Regions from separate parts of the Citricoccus sp. NPDC055426 genome, predicted to be linked through region 1. Evidence: riboswitches for the same ligand, from Rfam matches in the RefSeq annotation. Region 1 holds a riboswitch; each other region holds the start of a gene.
What was found. A riboswitch is a leader RNA that binds a small molecule or an ion and turns the genes downstream of it on or off. The one in region 1 is predicted to bind S-adenosylmethionine.
Positions count from the first base shown of each region.

Region 2: linked by a shared signal. The riboswitch ahead of AB0K08_RS01930 (MFS transporter) and the one ahead of AB0K08_RS02540 (flavin reductase family protein) in region 1 are both predicted to bind S-adenosylmethionine.
Region 3: linked by a shared signal. The riboswitch ahead of AB0K08_RS01370 (AMP-binding protein) and the one ahead of AB0K08_RS02540 (flavin reductase family protein) in region 1 are both predicted to bind S-adenosylmethionine.

Region 1 covers NZ_JBFARZ010000001.1:556,110-562,070, forward strand. Annotated here, with positions in the region: gene AB0K08_RS02530 (aldo/keto reductase family protein) at 1-693, opposite strand, end outside; gene AB0K08_RS02535 (RNA-binding S4 domain-containing protein) at 703-1,092, opposite strand; gene AB0K08_RS02540 (flavin reductase family protein) at 1,125-1,682, opposite strand; SAM riboswitch class IV at 1,756-1,875, opposite strand; gene hisD (histidinol dehydrogenase) at 1,949-3,265, opposite strand; gene AB0K08_RS02550 (mechanosensitive ion channel family protein) at 3,362-5,071, shown strand; gene AB0K08_RS02555 (universal stress protein) at 5,235-5,759, opposite strand; gene AB0K08_RS02560 (SDR family oxidoreductase) at 5,756-5,961, opposite strand, start outside.
Region 2 covers NZ_JBFARZ010000001.1:413,248-419,208, forward strand. Annotated here, with positions in the region: gene AB0K08_RS01910 (aldehyde dehydrogenase family protein) at 1-251, opposite strand, end outside; gene AB0K08_RS01915 (NDMA-dependent alcohol dehydrogenase) at 309-1,415, opposite strand; gene AB0K08_RS01920 (four-helix bundle copper-binding protein) at 1,557-1,967, opposite strand; gene AB0K08_RS01925 (DUF6480 family protein) at 2,041-2,298, opposite strand; gene AB0K08_RS01930 (MFS transporter) at 2,500-3,939, opposite strand; SAM riboswitch class IV at 3,960-4,076, opposite strand; gene AB0K08_RS01935 (glutathione peroxidase) at 4,224-4,715, opposite strand; gene AB0K08_RS01940 (organic hydroperoxide resistance protein) at 4,715-5,137, opposite strand; gene AB0K08_RS01945 (MarR family transcriptional regulator) at 5,176-5,613, opposite strand; gene AB0K08_RS01950 (hypothetical protein) at 5,658-5,961, opposite strand, start outside.
Region 3 covers NZ_JBFARZ010000001.1:293,371-299,331, forward strand. Annotated here, with positions in the region: gene AB0K08_RS01360 (heme ABC transporter ATP-binding protein) at 1-48, shown strand, start outside; gene AB0K08_RS01365 (siderophore-interacting protein) at 95-1,099, shown strand; gene AB0K08_RS01370 (AMP-binding protein) at 1,132-3,129, opposite strand; SAM riboswitch class I at 3,257-3,375, opposite strand; gene AB0K08_RS01375 (PadR family transcriptional regulator) at 3,487-3,861, shown strand; gene AB0K08_RS01380 (hypothetical protein) at 3,863-4,675, shown strand; gene AB0K08_RS01385 (ABC transporter permease) at 4,745-5,581, opposite strand; gene AB0K08_RS01390 (aliphatic sulfonate ABC transporter substrate-binding protein) at 5,578-5,961, opposite strand, start outside.

The DNA of each region.
Region 1 (5,961 bases):
GTCCGCGCCCCTGGAGCCCTCCGGGGGCTGCTGGCCGGGCAGGTACTTGCCGGTGAGGATGCCGCCGGCCATGGGGGACCAGACGATCTGGGAGAGTCCGAGGTCCTCGCACGCCGGGATGACCTCGGGTTCGATGACCCGCCACAGCATGGAGTACTGCGGCTGGCTCGAGATGAGCTGGAAGCCCAGCTGGGAGGCCATGGCGTGGGCTTCCCGGATCTTGTCCGCCGGCCACTCGGAGACCCCGATGTACAGGGCCTTGCCGGCGCGGACGACGTCCGCGAAGGCCTGCATGGTCTCCTCCAGGGGCGTCTCCACGTCATAGCGGTGGGCCTGGTAGAGGTCCACGTAGTCCATCTTCAGCCGCTGCAGGGAGCCGTTGATGGACTCCATGATGTGCTTGCGGGAGAGCCCGGTGTCATTGTGGCCCCTGGGACCGGTGGGCCAGTAGACCTTGGTGAAGACCTCGAGGGACTCGCGGCGCTGACCCTGCAGGGCCTCGCCGAGGACGGACTCGGCCTTGGTGTTCGCGTAGACATCCGCCGTGTCGAAGCTCGTGATGCCCTGGTCCAGGGCCTCCTTCACGCAGGCGTGCGCCGTCTCGTTCTCGACCTGGGAGCCGTGGGTGAGCCAATTGCCGTAGATGATCTCGGAGATCTTGAGTCCGCTGTTGCCGAGGTATCGAAATTTCATGGATTCACCCTAGTCGGACTCGGTGCGCCGCCGGAGCTGGTCCAGCTGCCGGCGCTCCCGCTTGGTCGGGCGTCCGGCCCCGCGGTCCCGGCGCGGCACGGCCATCAGCTCCCGGGGCACGGGCTCGGGGGAGTGGTCGATGTAGTGGCGGACGGCCTCCGGGGCGCCGACGCGTTTGGCCAGCAGACCGGTGACCTCGAGGATGCGCTCCCGGCCGGGCTGGCGCAGCCGGATGGTGTCCCCGGGGCGCACCGCCTGTGAGGCCTTGGTGGGCTGCCCGTTCAGCCGGACGTGCCCGGCCCGGCAGGCGGCGGTGGCCGCCGAGCGTGTCTTGTACATGCGCACGCCCCAGAGCCAGGCGTCCAGGCGGACCTGGGCGGGGGCGCTGGGCTGTGGCATGCCTGTGGAGTCTACCGGGGCTACTGGTCCGGCTACTGGTTGCCCTCCGCGGTGCGCAGGTTGCGGAACGCGGAGCGGTGGAACACGATCGGCTCGTGCTCGGAGGAGTGGTCATGCACGCCGTGGACCTCGAGCAGGACCATGGTGTGGTCACCGGCCGGCAGCTCGGCGTAGACGGTGGTGTCCAGCCACAGGGCGGCACCGTTCAGGAGCAGGGCGCCGTGGTCCGTGGCGCGGACGTCCAGCCCGGCGAAGCGGTCGCCCTCCTTGGAGGCCAGCTGGCGGCACACACTGGTCTGGCCCTCGCCGAGGATGGAGATCCCGATGCGTTCCGCCTGCTTCAGCCGCGGCCAGGTCCGGGAGGTGTTCTGCACCGCGACCGACACCAGGGCCGGCTCGAGGGAGACCCCGACGGTGAACGACGAGGCCACGAGCCCCTCCTTGACACCGTGGGCCACGCCGGCCAGGGCCGCCACGCCGGAGGGGAAGTGGGAGAAGGCGGCGCGCAGGGTCTCGGTGGACAGCTCGCGGTCGAGGTCACGGTCCAGGGCGGCGGTCGGGTGCAGTTCGTGGGTAGCCAGAGCGGTCATGTTCGGTCCTCCGTTCGACGGCGGATCTGCCCCGCGGCGCCCGCGGAGAGTACTCCGAACGGCACCGGCAGAAACGCGGTACTTGCCTGCCGGCGCATCCGGTAGGCCGAATCCTCACCTGGAGCACCCCACTACTGCGTGAAGAGGGTTGCCGTCCCGCAAGCCAGGGCTGTAACAGCGGGAACTCGTGATTCTGTGTCCAGAGTAACGAGGCCCGGCTGGGACGGTCAAAGGTTTTTCCGAACTGTGAACCCCCGTGACCTGCTTCAGCGGAAGCGGAGGGAGACGGCCTCGCCGTGGGCGGGCAGGCCCTCCGCCGTGGACAGGGCGGAGATGTTGGCGTCCAGGTCCTTCAGGCCGGTCTCCGTGTAGCGGATCAGCTGCTGCAGGCGCAGGAAGCTCACGGTGTTCAGCCCGGAGGAGTACCGGGCGGAGCCGCCGGTGGGGAGCACGTGGTTGGAGCCGGAGGAGTAGTCGCCCAGCGGCACCGGGGAGTACGGGCCCACGAACACGGCGCCGGCGTTGCTCACCCGGCGGGCCGTGGCCAGCGCGTCCACGGTGTGCACCTCGAGGTGCTCGGCGGCATAGGCGTCCGCCACGGCCAGCGCCTCGTCCAGGGTGTCCACCAGCAGGATCCCGGACTGGGGGCCGCCCAGGGCCTGGCGGATCTGCTCCTCGTGGAAGGAGCCGGGCACCTGTGCCTCGACCTGCTCCGCCACGTCCCGGGCCAGCTCGGGGGAGGTGGTGATCAGCACGGAGCCGGCCATCGGATCGTGCTCCGCCTGGCTGATCAGGTCCGCGGCCACCCAGCGGGCGTCGGCCGTGCCGTCGGCCAGGACCGCGATCTCGGTGGGCCCGGCCTCGGCGTCGATGCCGATGGTCCCGAGCAGGGCGCGCTTGGCGGCCGCCACGAAGATGTTGCCCGGCCCCGTGACCATGTCCACGGGGGCACACAGCCGCGCGCCGGCGTCGTCCGCCACGCCGTAGGCGAACATGGCCACCGCCTGGGCGCCGCCCGCGGCGTAGACCTCGTCCACGCCGAGCAGGGCGCAGGCGGCCAGGATCACGGGGTGCGGCAGGCCGCCGAAGTCCTTCTGCGGCGGGGACGCGACGGCCAGGGAGGGCACCCCCGCGGCCTGGGCCGGGACCACGTTCATCACCACGGAGGAGGGGTAGACGGCGCGGCCGCCGGGCACGTACAGGCCCACCCGGTTCACCGGGACCCAGCGGTTCTCCACCACGGCGCCCTCGGCGAGCTCCACCTCGGACCCGGGCGGGAACTGGGCCGCGTGGACGGCGCGGGCGCGGCTGATGGACTCCTCGAGGGAGGCACGGACGGCCGGGTCCAGGGTCTCGAGCGCCTCGGCGATCCGGTCGGCCGGGACCCGCAGGGACGGGGGCCGGACGCCGTCGAACTGCTCGCCCAGCTCCAGCACGGCGGAGGCGCCCTCGGTCCGGACCCGCTCGAGGATCGGCAGCACCTTCGGCACGGCGGCGGCCACGTCCACCTCCGCGCGGGGCAGCACGGTGGCCGGATCGTAGTCGCGGCCGCGCAGGTCCGTGGTGGCAAGCAGGGCAGGCATGGGTGGGGCTCCTGGGAGGCAGGGGGTTCGGCAGGTTCAGCGTCCATTCTCCACCTGTTCAGGATCGTCCAAGTGCGGGATGACAGACTGGGAACCATGCTCAGTCTGTCCCCCCTCTCCGAGATGCCCGCCGTCCTGACCTCCGCGGGGGGTGTGGCGGAGGCGGCCGCCGAGCCCGCCGGAACCTCCGGCCCGTCCCCCGAGAACGTCCCGGACAGCGTCCGGGAGGGCGCCGAGGGCGCGGTGGACTCGCTCGGCCCGTTCTGGGGAATCCTCTCCACGGTGGCGATCGCGGTGGCGATCGCGGTCGCCGTGGTGGTGGTCGGCTGGTTGCTGCTGAACACCGTGCTGCGCCGCAAGCCCGGGATGCGCAGTCAGGTCGCCAAGTGCCGCATCCCGATCCTCGCCGCGGCCGTGCTGCTGGCGGCCCGGATCGCCCTGGGCCTGACCGCCTCCGGCTACCCCTGGTTCAACGGTGTGAACTTCCTGCTGATGGCCGGGATCGTCGGCTCGCTCGCCTGGCTGGCCTTGCGGATCGTGCAGATCGTGGAGGAGCGGCTGCTCGGCAGGTACGCCTCGGAGGGCGTGGACGACCGTCGTGACCGCAAGATCCGCACCCAGACCGTGCTGCTGCGCCGCGTGATCCAGGCCGCGATCATCGTGATCGCCGTGTCCGTCATCCTGCTGACCATCCCCCAGGTCCGCGCCGTCGGCGCCGGGCTGCTGGCCTCGGCCGGCGTGATCTCCGTGGTGGCCGGCCTCGCGGTGCAGTCCACCCTGACCAACGTCTTCGCCGGGATCCAGCTGGCCTTCACGGACGCGATCCGCGTGGGTGACGTGGTGATCGCGGACGGGGTCTACGGGACCATCGAGGACATCACCCTGTCCTACGTGGTGGTCAAGATCTGGGACGGCCGCCGGGTGATCTACCCCTCCAGCCACTTCACCACCACCCCGTTCGAGAACTGGACGCGCACCGGCTCCGCCCTGTCCGGGACCGTGGAGATCGACGTGGACTGGAGGGCCCCGGTGGACGCCACCCGCGAGCGCCTCAAGGCCCTGCTCGAATCCACCGAGCTGTGGGACGGCAAGGACAGCTCCATCCAGATCAGTGAGGCCCTGAACGGCACCATGAAGCTGTGGGTGGCGGTCTCCGCCCGCAACGCCGGCGACCTGTGGGACCTGCGCTGCCTGGTGCGCGAGGACCTCGTCACCTTCCTGCGTAGCGAGCACCCCGAGGCCATCTACGCCCAGCGCTTCGCCGAGGCGCCGGCCCTCGCGCCCGTCGGCGTGGACTCCGGGGCGTCCGGGGAAGCGGCTGGTGGTGCCGCGGACGGCTCGGCCTCGGCCGGCGCCGCCGGCACGGCCGGCTCCGCGCCGGATCAGGGGCACGACGCCGGCCCGGCCGGTTCCGCGTCCGGCACCGGTTCTGGGGCCGGTACCGGTACCGGCACCGGCATGGGGCAGCAGCCCCGCACCCCCACCAGCCCGCTGCCGTGGGTCGAGGCGGGGGCCGAGGCAGGTCAGGACCGTCAGCCCGCCGACACCGGGACCACGGCGGCCGTCACGGGCTCCACCCCGTTGACCAGGTCCAGCGACGACTCCTCCGTGTTCACCGGCTCCATCAGCGCGGTGGAACGCAACCGCGAGTTCGCCGGCCCGGGCGAGGCCGCCTTCGCCGAGCGCAAGGAGAAGGCCGCCCAGGCTGAGGGAACCGAGGGGACTGACGCGGACGAGGAGACCACCGGGCGCAAGGGCCCGGACGAGGGGCCCGACGGCGGCCCCGCAGGCCCCGGCTCCGACTGACCCACCCCGGCGTTTTGAGGGCAATCCCACGGCACCCCGGCGTTTTGAGCGCAATCCTCACGCCAACCTGGCGCTTTGGGGGCAATCCTCAGGAGTGGGATTGCCCTCAAAGCGGGATTGCCCTCAAAGTGAAGGGGCCGGGCGGGAGGCCGGAGCCGTCCGGCTACGGGCGGTCGGCCGGGCCGGCGCCGGGCGGGGTGTCCACAGCGGCGCCGGGGCCGCTGATGGCGGCGGGCTCGGTGGCGGCGGTGAGGTCCTCCGGCGGAGCCTCGTCGATCACGCCGGTGGGCTTGGCCGGGTTGTCCTTGACGCAGAGCACGGGCTGGTCGAGTTCCTTGAGCAGCCCGTCCGAGACGGAGCCCATGACGAAGCGCCCGAAGGTGCCACGGCGCTTCATGCCGATCACCACCACGGAGGGCTGGACCTCGTCCGCCACGTCCTTGAGCTCGTCCAGCGTGGACCGGCCCCGGGCGTACTGGCGGAACTCCGCGGCGATCCCGGAGGCGTCGAGGACGGCCTGCAGCTGGTGCTGCTGCTCCTCCGTGACCATGTAGTCGTGTTGGTGCGCGCCGCCCGGTCCGGCGTTGACCACCAACAGCCCCTCATGGGTCAGCCGGGCGATGCGGATGGCCTCATCGAGTGCCGCCTTGGACTCTCTGCTGGCTGTGTAGCCGACGAGGATGGTCATGGGCGCTGGCTCCGGTCCTTCGGCTCGATCCGGCTGAAGCGCTCCAGCACGGCGTCCGGGCTGAACCGGGCCGCCGTCATGAGGGAACGGAACCGGCGGGAGGGGATGCACACGCTCCGGCCCTCGGCGGCGGCGGTCAGGCCCTCGCGGACCACGTCCTCGGCATCCATCCACGCCCACCTGGGCTTCTTGGTGGTGTCGA
Region 2 (5,961 bases), 140 kb from region 1:
ATCCGGGCCCGTTCACGCCCGGGCAGTCCCGACCACACCCCGGAGTCGAAGGCGGCGCGGGCGGCGGTGACGGCGGCGTCCACATCCGCGATGGTGGCGCGGGCGACGTCCGTCAGCTTCTCCCCGGTGGCGGGTGCCTCGACCGCCATGAGCCCGGACCCGGTGGCATCTCGCCATTGCCCGCCGATGAAGAGCCGGCCGGTGGGGAAGGGGTTCTCGCTGACGTGCGGTGAGGTTTCGGTGACGGTCATGGTGGCGTCCTTCGCGATGGTGGCGGGTGGTGGCGCGCAGGGGAGGGTGGGCTGCGCTCAGTGCTTGATGAGCCCTCGGATGTTCTTGCCGGCCTTCAAGTCCTCGTAACCCTGGTTGACGTCCCCCAGGTCGTAGGTCCGGGTGATCAGGGCGTCGAGGACCAGCTGTCCCTGCTGGTAGAGGAAGAGCAGGCGCGGGATGTCATAGGTGGGGTTGCAGTCGCCGAAGAGGGTGCCGCGTAGCGTCTTCTTGAACAGCGCAAGGATGGTTCCGGGGACAGTGACGGAGGTGTCCTCGAGGACTCCCATGCTGGTGACCACCGCGGTCCCACCCTTGCGGATGGCCTCGAAGGCCGCCGACGTCACCGACTCCTCGAGGTGTCCCACGGTCACGATCGCCTTGTCCGCGCCGACGCCGAGGGTGAGGTCCCGGGCCAGCTCGGCCGCCTCGGCGGCCTCTGCGACCGCGTGGGTGGCCCCCAGTTGCATGGCGGTCTCCCTCTTGAACGGCTCGGGATCCACGGCGATGATGTTCGCGGCCCCCGCATGGCGGGCCCCCTGGACGGCGTTGGAGCCGATCCCGCCGATCCCGTAGACGATCACGGTCTCACCGGCGCGGACGTCGGCGGCGTAGACCGCTGAGCCCCACCCCGAGGGGACGCCGCAGCTGACCAGGGCGGCCTTGTCCAGGGGGATGTCCTTCGGGATGGGGACCACCGAGTTCTGGTGGACGACCCCGTACTCGCTGAATGTGCCCAAGGAGTTCATGCCGCCGTACTGGCCGTGCTCCCCGGTGAAGACGAAGCGGTCCCCTGGCAGGTTGCCCACCAGGGCGTTCGCGCCCAGATCGCACAGGGCCTGCTGGCCGGTGGCGCACCAGCGGCACGTGCCGCAGTTGGGGATGAAGGAGCAGACCACGTGGTCGCCCTCCCGGACCCGCGTCACCCCCGGCCCGACCTTCTGGACGACAGCCGAGCCCTCGTGTCCGCCGACGAGGGGCAATCGTGCCTCGGAGTCGCCTTGCAGGATGTGGAGGTCGGAGTGGCACAGTCCCGAGTAGGCGTATCGGAGCAGGACCTCTCCGGGGCCGGGCTCGGAGAGGTCGAGCTCCTCGATCCGGAAGCCCTTGCCGGGTTCCACGATGACGGCGGCTTGGGTCTTCACATTTTCTCCTGGTGGGTCACATGACGTTCAGGCGCACTCCATGCACAGCCGCTGGAATGTGACCCGTATCACTGTGGACCCTAGGGAGGTGTAGTGGAGGGGGCAATGGCACTTTCACCTGGAAGAACGGAAGTCCTGTCCTCATCCCAATGACTCGAGCAGCTCGGCGCACGCCTGCTCGCACCGGCGGCACGCCTCGGCGCAGACCGTGCAGTGCGCGTGCATCTCGGCATGCTGGCCGCACTCATCGGCGCACACCCGGCACGCGGTCCGGCAGGCCTCGAGCAGGGCGCGGGTGGTCTCGGCATTGTTGCCGGTCTGGCGGGAGAGGACCCGGCCCGTGGCTGCGCAGAGGTCTGCGCAGTCCAGGTTGAACCGGATGCACTGCCGGAGGTCGGCGACGTTGTCCTCGGCCAGGCAGGCGTCCGCACAAGCGGTGCAGGTCTGGGCGCACTCGAAACACGCCTCGATGCACTGGGCCAGCTTCTCTCGGTCGATCGTGCCCAAGTCCTTCGGATAGGTCTCGAGCATCGAACTCACGTGATGGGTCATGACATCCTCCTTGGACGGGCCAGGTCGGTCGGCGTGATGAAACGATCGGTGGTGGCAACGCCTCGGCGGACGCTCAGAACAGTCCGGCGATCGAGCCGGCGATCCAGAAGCCGACGAAGACCAGGACCAGGACCAGCAGGGCCACCAGCCAGGCCTTGTTCTTGGCACCGACGCCTCGCTGGTCCTTGTCGAGCTCGTTGTTGGTGGGCTCCGCGCTGGTGCCCTCGGCTGGCGGGGTGTCCCCGTCGATGCTGTGGCCCGACGTCTCACGGGTGGCCTCGGCCGGGTTCTTGGAATGGCCTCGGGTCTCTTCGGGGTCGATGGTTGACACGGCTACCTGCCTCTTGCGGTCGGTCGTTCAGGGCGTGCGTACGCACAGGCTAACAAGGCCTCCGGCCTGCAGAGAGGGTAGGTCTGCGGTGCCTTTGAAGCACGACCCGCGGCCCAATGGCACCCAGATGCCTCCGGCCCATGACAGGCCGCGAGACCCGACTGACGCTGATTCCTGCCGCGGTAAGAGGTGACGCTGGCGTCAGGCGCGCAGTTGCTCTGCGGTAACGGGTCCGCTCGTGAGTGCCGCGAAAGCGGGGTCGGCATCTGGAGAAGGGCTCTTGAGCCGGTCCGGGTCCCACTTGATGAGGGTGGCGGTGAGGAAACCGACGAACGGCACGGCGGCCATGGCGACGATCGCGCCGGAGGTACCCAACCAGGCCTGCAGCAGCGGGAACAGGAACAGGCCCGCGGCCGCGCCGATGTTGCAGAAGGTGGTGGAGACGCCCATGCCCAGTCCGCGGAGGTGGCTCGGATACGCCAGTGCGGACAGGGCCGCACCGCCCGGGGCCGCCAGGCCTGAGTGGAAGAGGATAAACAAGGACGGCAGCAGGATGGCCACCGCCAGGGGAGCGGACTCGAGCGTGAGCCCGAAGACGACGAGGATCACCGCGCAGGCGGCGAAGCCGAGCTGGACGGCACCGCGGATGCGTAACCGGGACGCCAGCCCGGCTGCGGCGAAACCACCGACGATGCCCAGGACGTTGAACGCCGCGGCCCCGAGCGTGGCTCCCGCGAAGCTCTCTCCGAACAGGGTCAGGGCGATGATCGGTAGGTACCAGCCGATTGCGTAGTACTGGCAGGCTTCCGCGACCCAGGCGACGTTGGCCAGGATGGTGCGCCGCAGGTAGGGCGGGCGGAACAGCGTGGCCAGCCGGCCGGCGTCGTGCTGGGTCGTCTCGGTCGCCGCGCTGTCCGGGGCGGCGGTGACCTCGGCGCCGGGGAACTCGTACATCCGCTGCAGGGCGGCGGCGGCCTGGGCGTACCGGCCCTTGGAGGCCAGCCACCGCGGGGACTCCACCAGCACGGCCCGCTGGGAGACGAGGAGCGCCAGTGCGACGACGGCGCAGCTGCCCAGCAACCAGCGCCAGATCGAGGTGCCGACCCCGAGGTGGTAGATGCCGAAGGTGAAGAGCAGGTTGGTGGTGGTGGCCACATACCACATGCCCTGCCAGCGGTTGAGCTTGCTCTGGTGCCGTGCCGGCAGGAACTCGGAGATATAGGTCAGCAGCGCTCCGAAGTCCATGGCCCAGGCCACGCCGGCGAGCACGCGGGAGAGGATGAGGATCTCAAAGCTGCCCGCGGACAGTCCGATCACCATGGCGACCAGGGCGAAGGCCTTGGCTGCCAGGAGGATGTTCAGCCGCCCGAACTTGTCCGCCAGGCCTCCGGCGAAGGGGCAGACGAAGATCGCCACGAACATGTAGGTGCTCGTCACCAGGGAGACCTGGACGGGGCTCAGGCCCAACTCGCGGGTCAGCGGATCGAGACCGGAGGCGAGGGCCGCACCGGCGTAGGCCTCGAAGAACACCCCACCCAGGCCGAGGATCCACACCCACTTCATGGCCGGCCGGGTGCGGCCGATGTCCAGGCCGTGGACCACGGATGCCTCGGAGTCGATTCTCAGTGTGGACGTGCTCATGGCCTGTCTTCCCTACCTTGGCTCGCGTCTTGCCCGCACCAGTGGGCTGCGGGCCGAATCCTCACCTGGGGCACCCCACACGTGCGGAGGGTTGCCGGCCACGGAACCAGGGTTCGCTGTGTGTGGCACTCGTGATTCGCCGCCGACGCTATCGGCGGGGCGGGCCCGGGGCATGCCGGCGGTCTTGGTCCGTCATCCTGGCGGTGTTTGAGCCGATCACCCGGGTGCAGGGGACGGAGATGACGCCGTGAGACGCAGGGTGGCCTGCCAGGTTCTCCAGGACCTCAGCCCGCCGGCGCCTCCAGGGCCGCCTCGATCGCGCTGCGCATCTTCTCCGGTCCGGTGGCTGGCGCGAAACGCTCGATGACCCGCCCGTCCCGGCCGATGAGGAACTTGGTGAAGTTCCACTTGATGGCCCCGCCGAGCAGCCCGGAGGTCTCCTTGCGCAGCCAGCCGAATAGGGGGTGGGAGCCGGAGCCGTTGACGTCCACCTTGGCGAACATGGGGAAGTCGACCCCGTAGTTCAGCTGGCAGAACTCGCTGGCCTCGGCGTCCGTGCCGGGTTCCTGGTTCGCGAACTGGTTGCAGGGGAAGCCCAGCACCACCAGACCCCGGTCCTGGTACTCGGCGTAGAGCTCCTGCAGGCCCTCGTACTGGGGCGTCAGGCCGCACTTGCTGGCGGTGTTGACCACCACGGCCACCTGTCCGGCGTAGTCGGCGAGCGGCTGCTCCTGGCCGGCCACGGTGGGGGCGGCGAAATCGTACAGCGTGGGCATCAGTCCTGCACCACGTTCACGTGGACATCGATGTTGCCGCGGGTGGCGTTGGAATACGGGCACACCTGGTGGGCCTGGTCGGCGAGCTCCTGGGCCTGCTCGGCCGACAGGTTCGGCACCACCACCTCGAGGGTGACCTCGAGGCCGAAGCCGCCGGCGTCGTTGGGACCGATGCCCACGCGGGCACCCACGCTGGACTCGCCCAGGTCTGCCTTGGCCTTGCGGGCCACCATCTGCAGGGCGGAGTGGAAGCAGGCCGCGAAGCCGGCGGCGAAGAGCTGCTCGGGGTTGGCGCCGTCACCGGAGCCGCCCATCTCCTGCGGGACAGCCAGGTCCAGGCTGATGGTGCCGTCCGCGGTCTGGGTGCGGCCGTCGCGGCCGCCTCCGGTGGCCAGGGCCTCGGCGGTGTAGATGGTCTGCATGGTGGTCTCCTTCGGGTCGGGGTGGTGCTGTGAGTTGGTCAGCCGGCGCTCACGAAGCGCCGGGAGAGGTCCCGCAGCGCCAGCAGCTCGGGGCCGGAGAGCCCGACGGCGTCCAGCAGGCAACGCTGGACGTCCACCGCGCGCTCGCGGAGGGCGTCGCCCGCCTCGGTCAGGTGGACGGTCACGCGGCGGGAGTCCGCTTCCTGGCGCCGGCGGGTGATGAACCCGTGGGTGTCCAGGCGGCGCAGCAGCGGCGAGAGCGTGCCGCTGTCCAGGTGCAGGCGCGCGCCGAGCTCAGAGACGGACGGTCCATCCTGCTCCCAGAGCACCAACAGCACCAGGTACTGCGGGTAGGTCAGTCCCAGCTCGTCCAGCAACGGGCGGTAGGCCTGCTGTGCCGCGCGGGCCGCCGAATACAGGGCGAAGCAGACCTGTTTCTCCAGCTGCAGCGTGGGTGCAGTATCGGTGCCGCTCATGCAGAAAGTATTGCGCACAATTCAGTTGTGCGCAATGGAAATCTTCAGCCCGAGGCTTCCGGGCGGATCCGCACGGTGCTCGTCAACGTGGTCAGGCTGGGAAACCGCGGGGTGGAGCTGAATCCGAAGTCCGCCGGGGGATCCAGGTCCGCCAGGGCCCCCAGGTCCTCCCCATCCCACGTCGCACGAGAGGCGGCGAGGCGGTGCAGGTCCCGGGCGGCATACCACTCGGTGCGGTCGTTGCCAGCGGTGCCCAGGGTCCGCACCCCCGGCATCACCACCCCGGCCACCCGGTCGGTGATCCTGGCCATGGTCAGAGATGTTCCCACCGGGCCGGGCACCGCCCGC
Region 3 (5,961 bases), 260 kb from region 1:
GAGGGGCCCGTGATGCCTATCGGCGCCTCCGCGCGGACCGTACGCTGAAGGGGAGAGACACCGCCGGTCCATGGCGGTGCCACCGGAAGGATCCATGGGCAGCAAACACCACGCCAGCACACCCGCCACGGACGAGGCCTACGAGCGTTACCGCGCGGCCCGCGAGCAGTATTCCGTGGCCAAGTATGAGTACAAGGCCGCGAAGTACGCACTGAAGGCCGCCCGGATGCGTGACCAGCACGGGTCCGGTCAGCGCGCCCTCGGCGCCCTGGGGCCGGTGGAGTCCCGCGACTCCATGGACCGCTCGATGGAACGCGGCAAGCGCCGGCAGGTGGTGCTGGAGGTGGTGGCCACCGAGCGGATCGGGGAGCACTTCCAGCGGATCACCCTCGGCGGCCCGGGCTTCGCCGACTTCCGGGACAACCGTTTCACGGACAAGTACGTGAAGATCCTCTTCGTGGACCCGGCACTGGGCCTGGAACCGCCCTATGACGTGCAGGCCCTGCGCAAGGAGCTGCCGAAGCACCAGCGCCCCGTCCGCCGGACCTACACGGTGCACTCGGTGGACGGCGCGGCCCAGACCCTCGTGATCGACGTGGTGCTGCACGGGGACGCCGGCGTGGCCGGGCCCTGGGCCGCGCGCGCGGTGGTGGGCGAGAAGGTGGCCTTCGCCGGACCCGGTGGCAAGTACGCCCCGGACACCACGGCGGAGGCGCACCTGATGGTCGGGGACGAGTCGGCGCTGCCGGCGATCTCCGCCGCCCTGGCCGAGCTGGCGGAGAAGGCCCCGGCCGCCGTCGGGAAGGCTGTCATCGAGGTGGGCGGCCCGCAGGACGAGTGGGAGCTGACCGCACCGGCGGGCGTGGACGTGACCTGGCTGCACCGCGGCGGGGACTACGCGCCGGCCCGCTCGGGGCTGGCCGCAGCCGTGGAGTCGATCGGACGCGAGGAGTGGCCGGCCGGGCGCGTGCATGCCTTCGTCCACGGGGAGAAGGCCATGGTCAAGCGGTTGCGCCGGCATCTGACCGAGGACCGCGGCGTGGACCGGAAGATGCTGTCCCTGTCCTCCTACTGGACGTATGGCACGGCTGACGCCTGAGCGACGACTGAGTCCGGGCGCAGCAGCAGAAGTCAGCCGCGGCGCCCGGCCATGACCTCGGCGATCTGCCCGACGCAGGGCTCGTTCTGCAGGGACGTGGTGTCCCCCAGCGCGGTGCCCTCGTAGAGCTGGGTGAGCAGGCGGCGCATGATCTTGCCCGAGCGCGTCTTCGGCACGTCGGGCACGAACACCACCTCGCGCGGCTTTGCTACCGGGCCGATCACGGTCCCCACGTGGCGGCGCAACTCCTCGGCGGACTCCTCGCCCACCCCGGCGCGGGCCACCACGAACGCGACGGCGGCGTGCCCGGTCTTCGGGTCGGGCACCGGACACACCCCGGCCTCCACCACGCCCGGGTGGGAGACCAGTGCGGACTCGATCTCGATGGTGGACAGCCGGTGCCCGGAGATGTTGATGACGTCGTCGATGCGGCCGAGGATCCAGAGGTCCGCATCCTCGTCGTACTTCGCCCCGTCCCCGGCCAGGAACCAGCCCTGCTCGGCGTAGTCCTTCCAGTAGGAGGTGTAATAGCGCCGCGGGTTGCCCCACACGGTGCGGGCCATGGCCGGGCCGGTGCGGGTCACCACCACCTTGCCCTGCAGGCCGGCGGCAACGCGCTCGCCGGCGTCGTCCACCACGGCCACGTCCACCCCGGGCAGGGGGCGGGATCCGCAGCCGGGCTTGAACCGCTCATCGGTCTGCCGCGGGGAGAGGATGGTCGCGCCGGTCTCGGATTGCCACCAGGTGTCCACCATCGGCACGCCCACTGAACCGTCGCGCGCCACCCGCGCGCCGCCGTCGTCCGTCTCGGCCTGCAGCTGCGCATCCAGCGCGGCGAGCCGGTCCCGGCCGATCTGGGTGCGCGCCCAGGTCCAGGCCTCCGGGTTCACGGCCTCGCCCACGGTGCCGACGAGGCGGATGCTGGACAGGTCGTACTCCGCGGGGATCCCCTCGGGGAACCAGCCCATGAGGGAGCGCACAAGCGTCGGCGCGGTGTAGTACGAGGTCACGCCGTAGCGCTCGATGACCTCGAAGTGCCGGCCCGGGTGCGGCGCGTTCGGCACGCCCTCGTAGATGACCTGGGTGACGCCGTTGGAGAGCGGGCCGTAGATCTCGTAGGTGTGGGCGGTGACCCAGGCGAGGTCTGCGGTGCACCAGTGCACGTCATGCTCCCGCGCGTCCACATCCGGGTTCGAGAACAGGAAGTCGTGGGACCAGGAGGCCTGGGTGAGGTAGCCGCCGGAGGTGTGTACGAGGCCCTTGGGCTGGCCCGTGGTGCCGGAGGTGTACATGATGAACAACTCGGTCTCGGCGTCGAAGGCCTCGGGGGTGTGGGTGGTGGGCTGGCGGTCCACGATCTCGTGCCACCACACGTCCCGGCCTGGGGTCCATGCCACGTCCGTGTGCCCGGTGCGGTTGAGCACCAGCACGTGCTCGATCGCGTTGTCCCCGGCCACGGCGGCGTCCGCGTTGGCCTTGACCGGCACGGCCTGGCCGCGGCGGAACTGGCCCTCGGAGGTCACCAGCAGCTTGGCGCCGGTGTCCTCCACGCGGAACTTCAGCGCCTCGGCCGAGAAGCCGCCGAACACGAGTGAGTGCACGGCTCCGATCCGGGCGCAGGCCAGCGTGATGACCACCGTCTCCACCAGCACGGGCAGGTAGACGACCACGCGGTCGCCCTTGACGATGCCCAGCTCGGTCAGCGCGTTGGCGGCCTGGCTGACCTCTCGCTGCAGCTGCGCGTAGGTGACGGCGCGGCGGTCGCCCGGCTCGCCCTCGAAGTACAGCGCCACCTTCTCGCCGCGGCCGGCCGCCACGTGCCGGTCCACGCAGTTCACCGCGACGTTGAGCCGCCCGCCCTCGAACCAGCGGATCTGGGGCCCGCGCTCGGCGAGCGGGTCCGGGTCCGTCCATGAGTGGGTGGTGTGCCACTCCGTCTCCCAGTCCAGGCGGCGCGCGGCGGCATCCCAGAAGGCCAGGCGGTCCTGCTCGCTGACGGGCTGACCGTCCCCGAGACCGCCGTGCAGCAGGTGGGCGGGGCGGCCCGGATGGACGGTGGTGTCGGCGGAATTCACGACGGCGGCCGGCAGCGGAGCGGGCAGGGCGGCGGTTTCGGCGGTGGTGGCGTTCGGGGCAACAGACACGAGGGGAACCTTCTTTCCATCGAATCTGGCGGTAGCACCTGGTGGCCGCTGCGGCGCCCCGAGGGGGCTGGAGCGGACCACGGGTTGCTGCGGCGTCACGGAGCCAGATCTCTCAGCCGCTCGGGATGGTCGATTCCACTCTAGGGCCCGGCCGGTACGCGGGTCTAAACGGGTGACGGCGTGCGACGCGGTTCAAGTCGGGACTAGTTGACGTGCCTGACTAGTCAGGCATACGATCTAGTCATGACAGGGGACAACTGGCCGAGCGAGTGGCTGCGGGGTGTGCTCGGGGTGTGCGTGCTGCGCATCCTGACGGACGGCTCCAGTTACGGCTACGCGATCATCCAGCGTCTGGCCGAGGCCGGCCTCGGGACCGTCAAGGGCGGGACCCTGTACCCGCTGCTCGGCCGGCTGGAGGAGGCCGGGCACCTCGAGGTCGAATGGCGGCCCGGCGACGGCGGCCCCGGCCGGAAGTTCTATGCGCTCACCCAGCAGGGGCGCCGGGAAGCGGCGGACCAGGCGGCCCGCTGGGCCGCGTTCACCGCGACCACCCGGATGCTCACGGACGGCGCGCTGCCCGACGCCCATGAATCCGCAGGCCACGAGGGAAGGGATTGACATGAGAACTGGGCACGATGGATCGACGTCTCAGTCCGGAAATCCGCTGAACTATGCCCGGCTGGCGCCCGGCGTGGAGAAGGCCTGGGTGGAGGATTTCGTCCTCGAACAGCGGCTCCTCGGGGTGCCCGGGCCTCTCATCGGGGACGCTCTCGTCCTCGTGGAGAGCCATCTGACCGAGTCGGGGGAATCGGTACGGGAGGCCTTCGGCGACCCGAAGGCCTACGCCCGCCAGGCGGCGCCATTTCGCCGGATCGAGGGGGACCGCGACCCGCGGTGGCTCCTGGGGATCGGGCTGGGCCTGGTGGGGATGTTCCTCACCGCCACCGGTGCGGACGAGTGGTGGTTCGGGTCCGGGCAGGTCGAGGTCACGGTCGGTCTGCTGGTGACGGGAGGGCTCCTGCTGGCGGCCTTCGCCGTCCTGGTCCTGGCCACCGATAGGGTCCTGCGCCTGGCGGTGGAGCGGACCTGGGCGTTCCTGGGGGTCTGCGCGGTGTACTGCGCCGCCGTGGTGGCCGCCGTCCTGGTCCTCGATGCCGGTGTCGGACAGTTGCCGGCCGTGGCCCTGACCGCCGTGGGCGTGGGCCTGCTGGTGCTGGGCACGGTACTGGAGTGGCGGACGGCGGTACGGGGTGGCTTGGACGATTCGATCGTGGGACCCGTCCCGCAATCCGGGGCGGACGGGATCCGCGCGGCCGGTTCGGACACGGGTTCCAGGTCTGGGGGCGCCCTGGTCTGGGTGACGGTCTTTCTCTTCCCGATCCTCACGGTCCTGATGGTCGGCCTGAGCTGGGTCCTGCACCTGCTGGCCTGAGCGGCTCCACCCCTGGCTCATGAGCACACGGAACGGTCCGGCAGGAGTTGACGGGAGGGGCGGCGTGGGTCAGGCCCAGCGCCGGTTGGCCCGCTGCTCCACCACCCCGAGGATCGTGTCCGTGACCTTGCCGATGACGGCCAGCAGGATGATCGCCAGGATCAGCCGGTCCGTGCGCCCGTTGTTCTGAGAGTCGCTCAGCAGCCAGCCCAGTCCCATCGAGGCGGCGATGAGCTCGGCCGCCACGAGGAACAACCAGGCCTGCGCCAGCGCCAGCCGCAGCCCGGAGAACACGGAGGGCACCACGGCCGGCAGCTGCACGGTGCGCAGCAGGCGCAGGCCGTGGAAGCCGAAGGCCCGCCCGGCCTCCACGAGGTGCGGGTCCACGTGCTTCAGGGCCGCGTAGAGGTTGGTGAAGATCGGGAAGAACGCGCCGATGGCGATCAGCGTGACCTTCGAGTCCTCGTTGATGCCCATCCACAGGATCAGCAGCGGCACCCAGGCCAGGGACGGCACGGCGCGGACGGCCCCGATCGTCGGGGAGAGCAGGGCGTCCGCCCATGTGGACAGGCCCAGCACGGAACCCACCAGCAGCCCGAGGACCCCGCCGATCGCGAAGCCCAGCAGCACCCGCTGCACCGAGATGGCGATGTGATGCCCCAGCTCCCCGTCCGCGGCCAGGTCCAGCCCCGCCCGGACCACGGAGGCCGGTGCGGGCAGCTGTACGGGGGAGAACAGCCCGGCGGCCGTCGCGGCCCACCACGCGGCGACCAGCAGCACCGGGACCAGGACCCCGACGGCGGCCCGGCCGGCCGGGGTGCGCAGGGCACCGCGGGTGCCCCGGGGGCTGTGCGTGGTCCCCGGCTGCGGCGGGGTGGCGACGTCAGTCGTGACGGGCGAACTCATGAGGTGGCCTGCTCGGCGAAGGAGGGTTCGAGGAGCTCTGCGAGGGCGTCGTCCACGTTCTCCTGGCTGGCCACGTCCCCGGTCTCCACGAGGATGGGCCCGACGACCTCCAGCACGTCCAGCTGGGCCTGGCCCGGCACCGGGTCCACGTCCAGGTTGGAACGCTCCTCGATGACGACGGTGGCGACCTCGGGCTCCAGGCCCGCGACCTCGGCGAGGATCTCAGCGGTCTCCTCCGGGTTCTCCAGGGCCCACGCGCGGGCCCGCTCGTAGACGTCCACCACGGCCTGGGCCAGCTCGGGCGACTCCTCGAGGAAGGACTCCGTGGCGTTGAGGAACCCGTAGGTGTTGAAGTCCACGTTGCGGTAGAACAGCTCGGC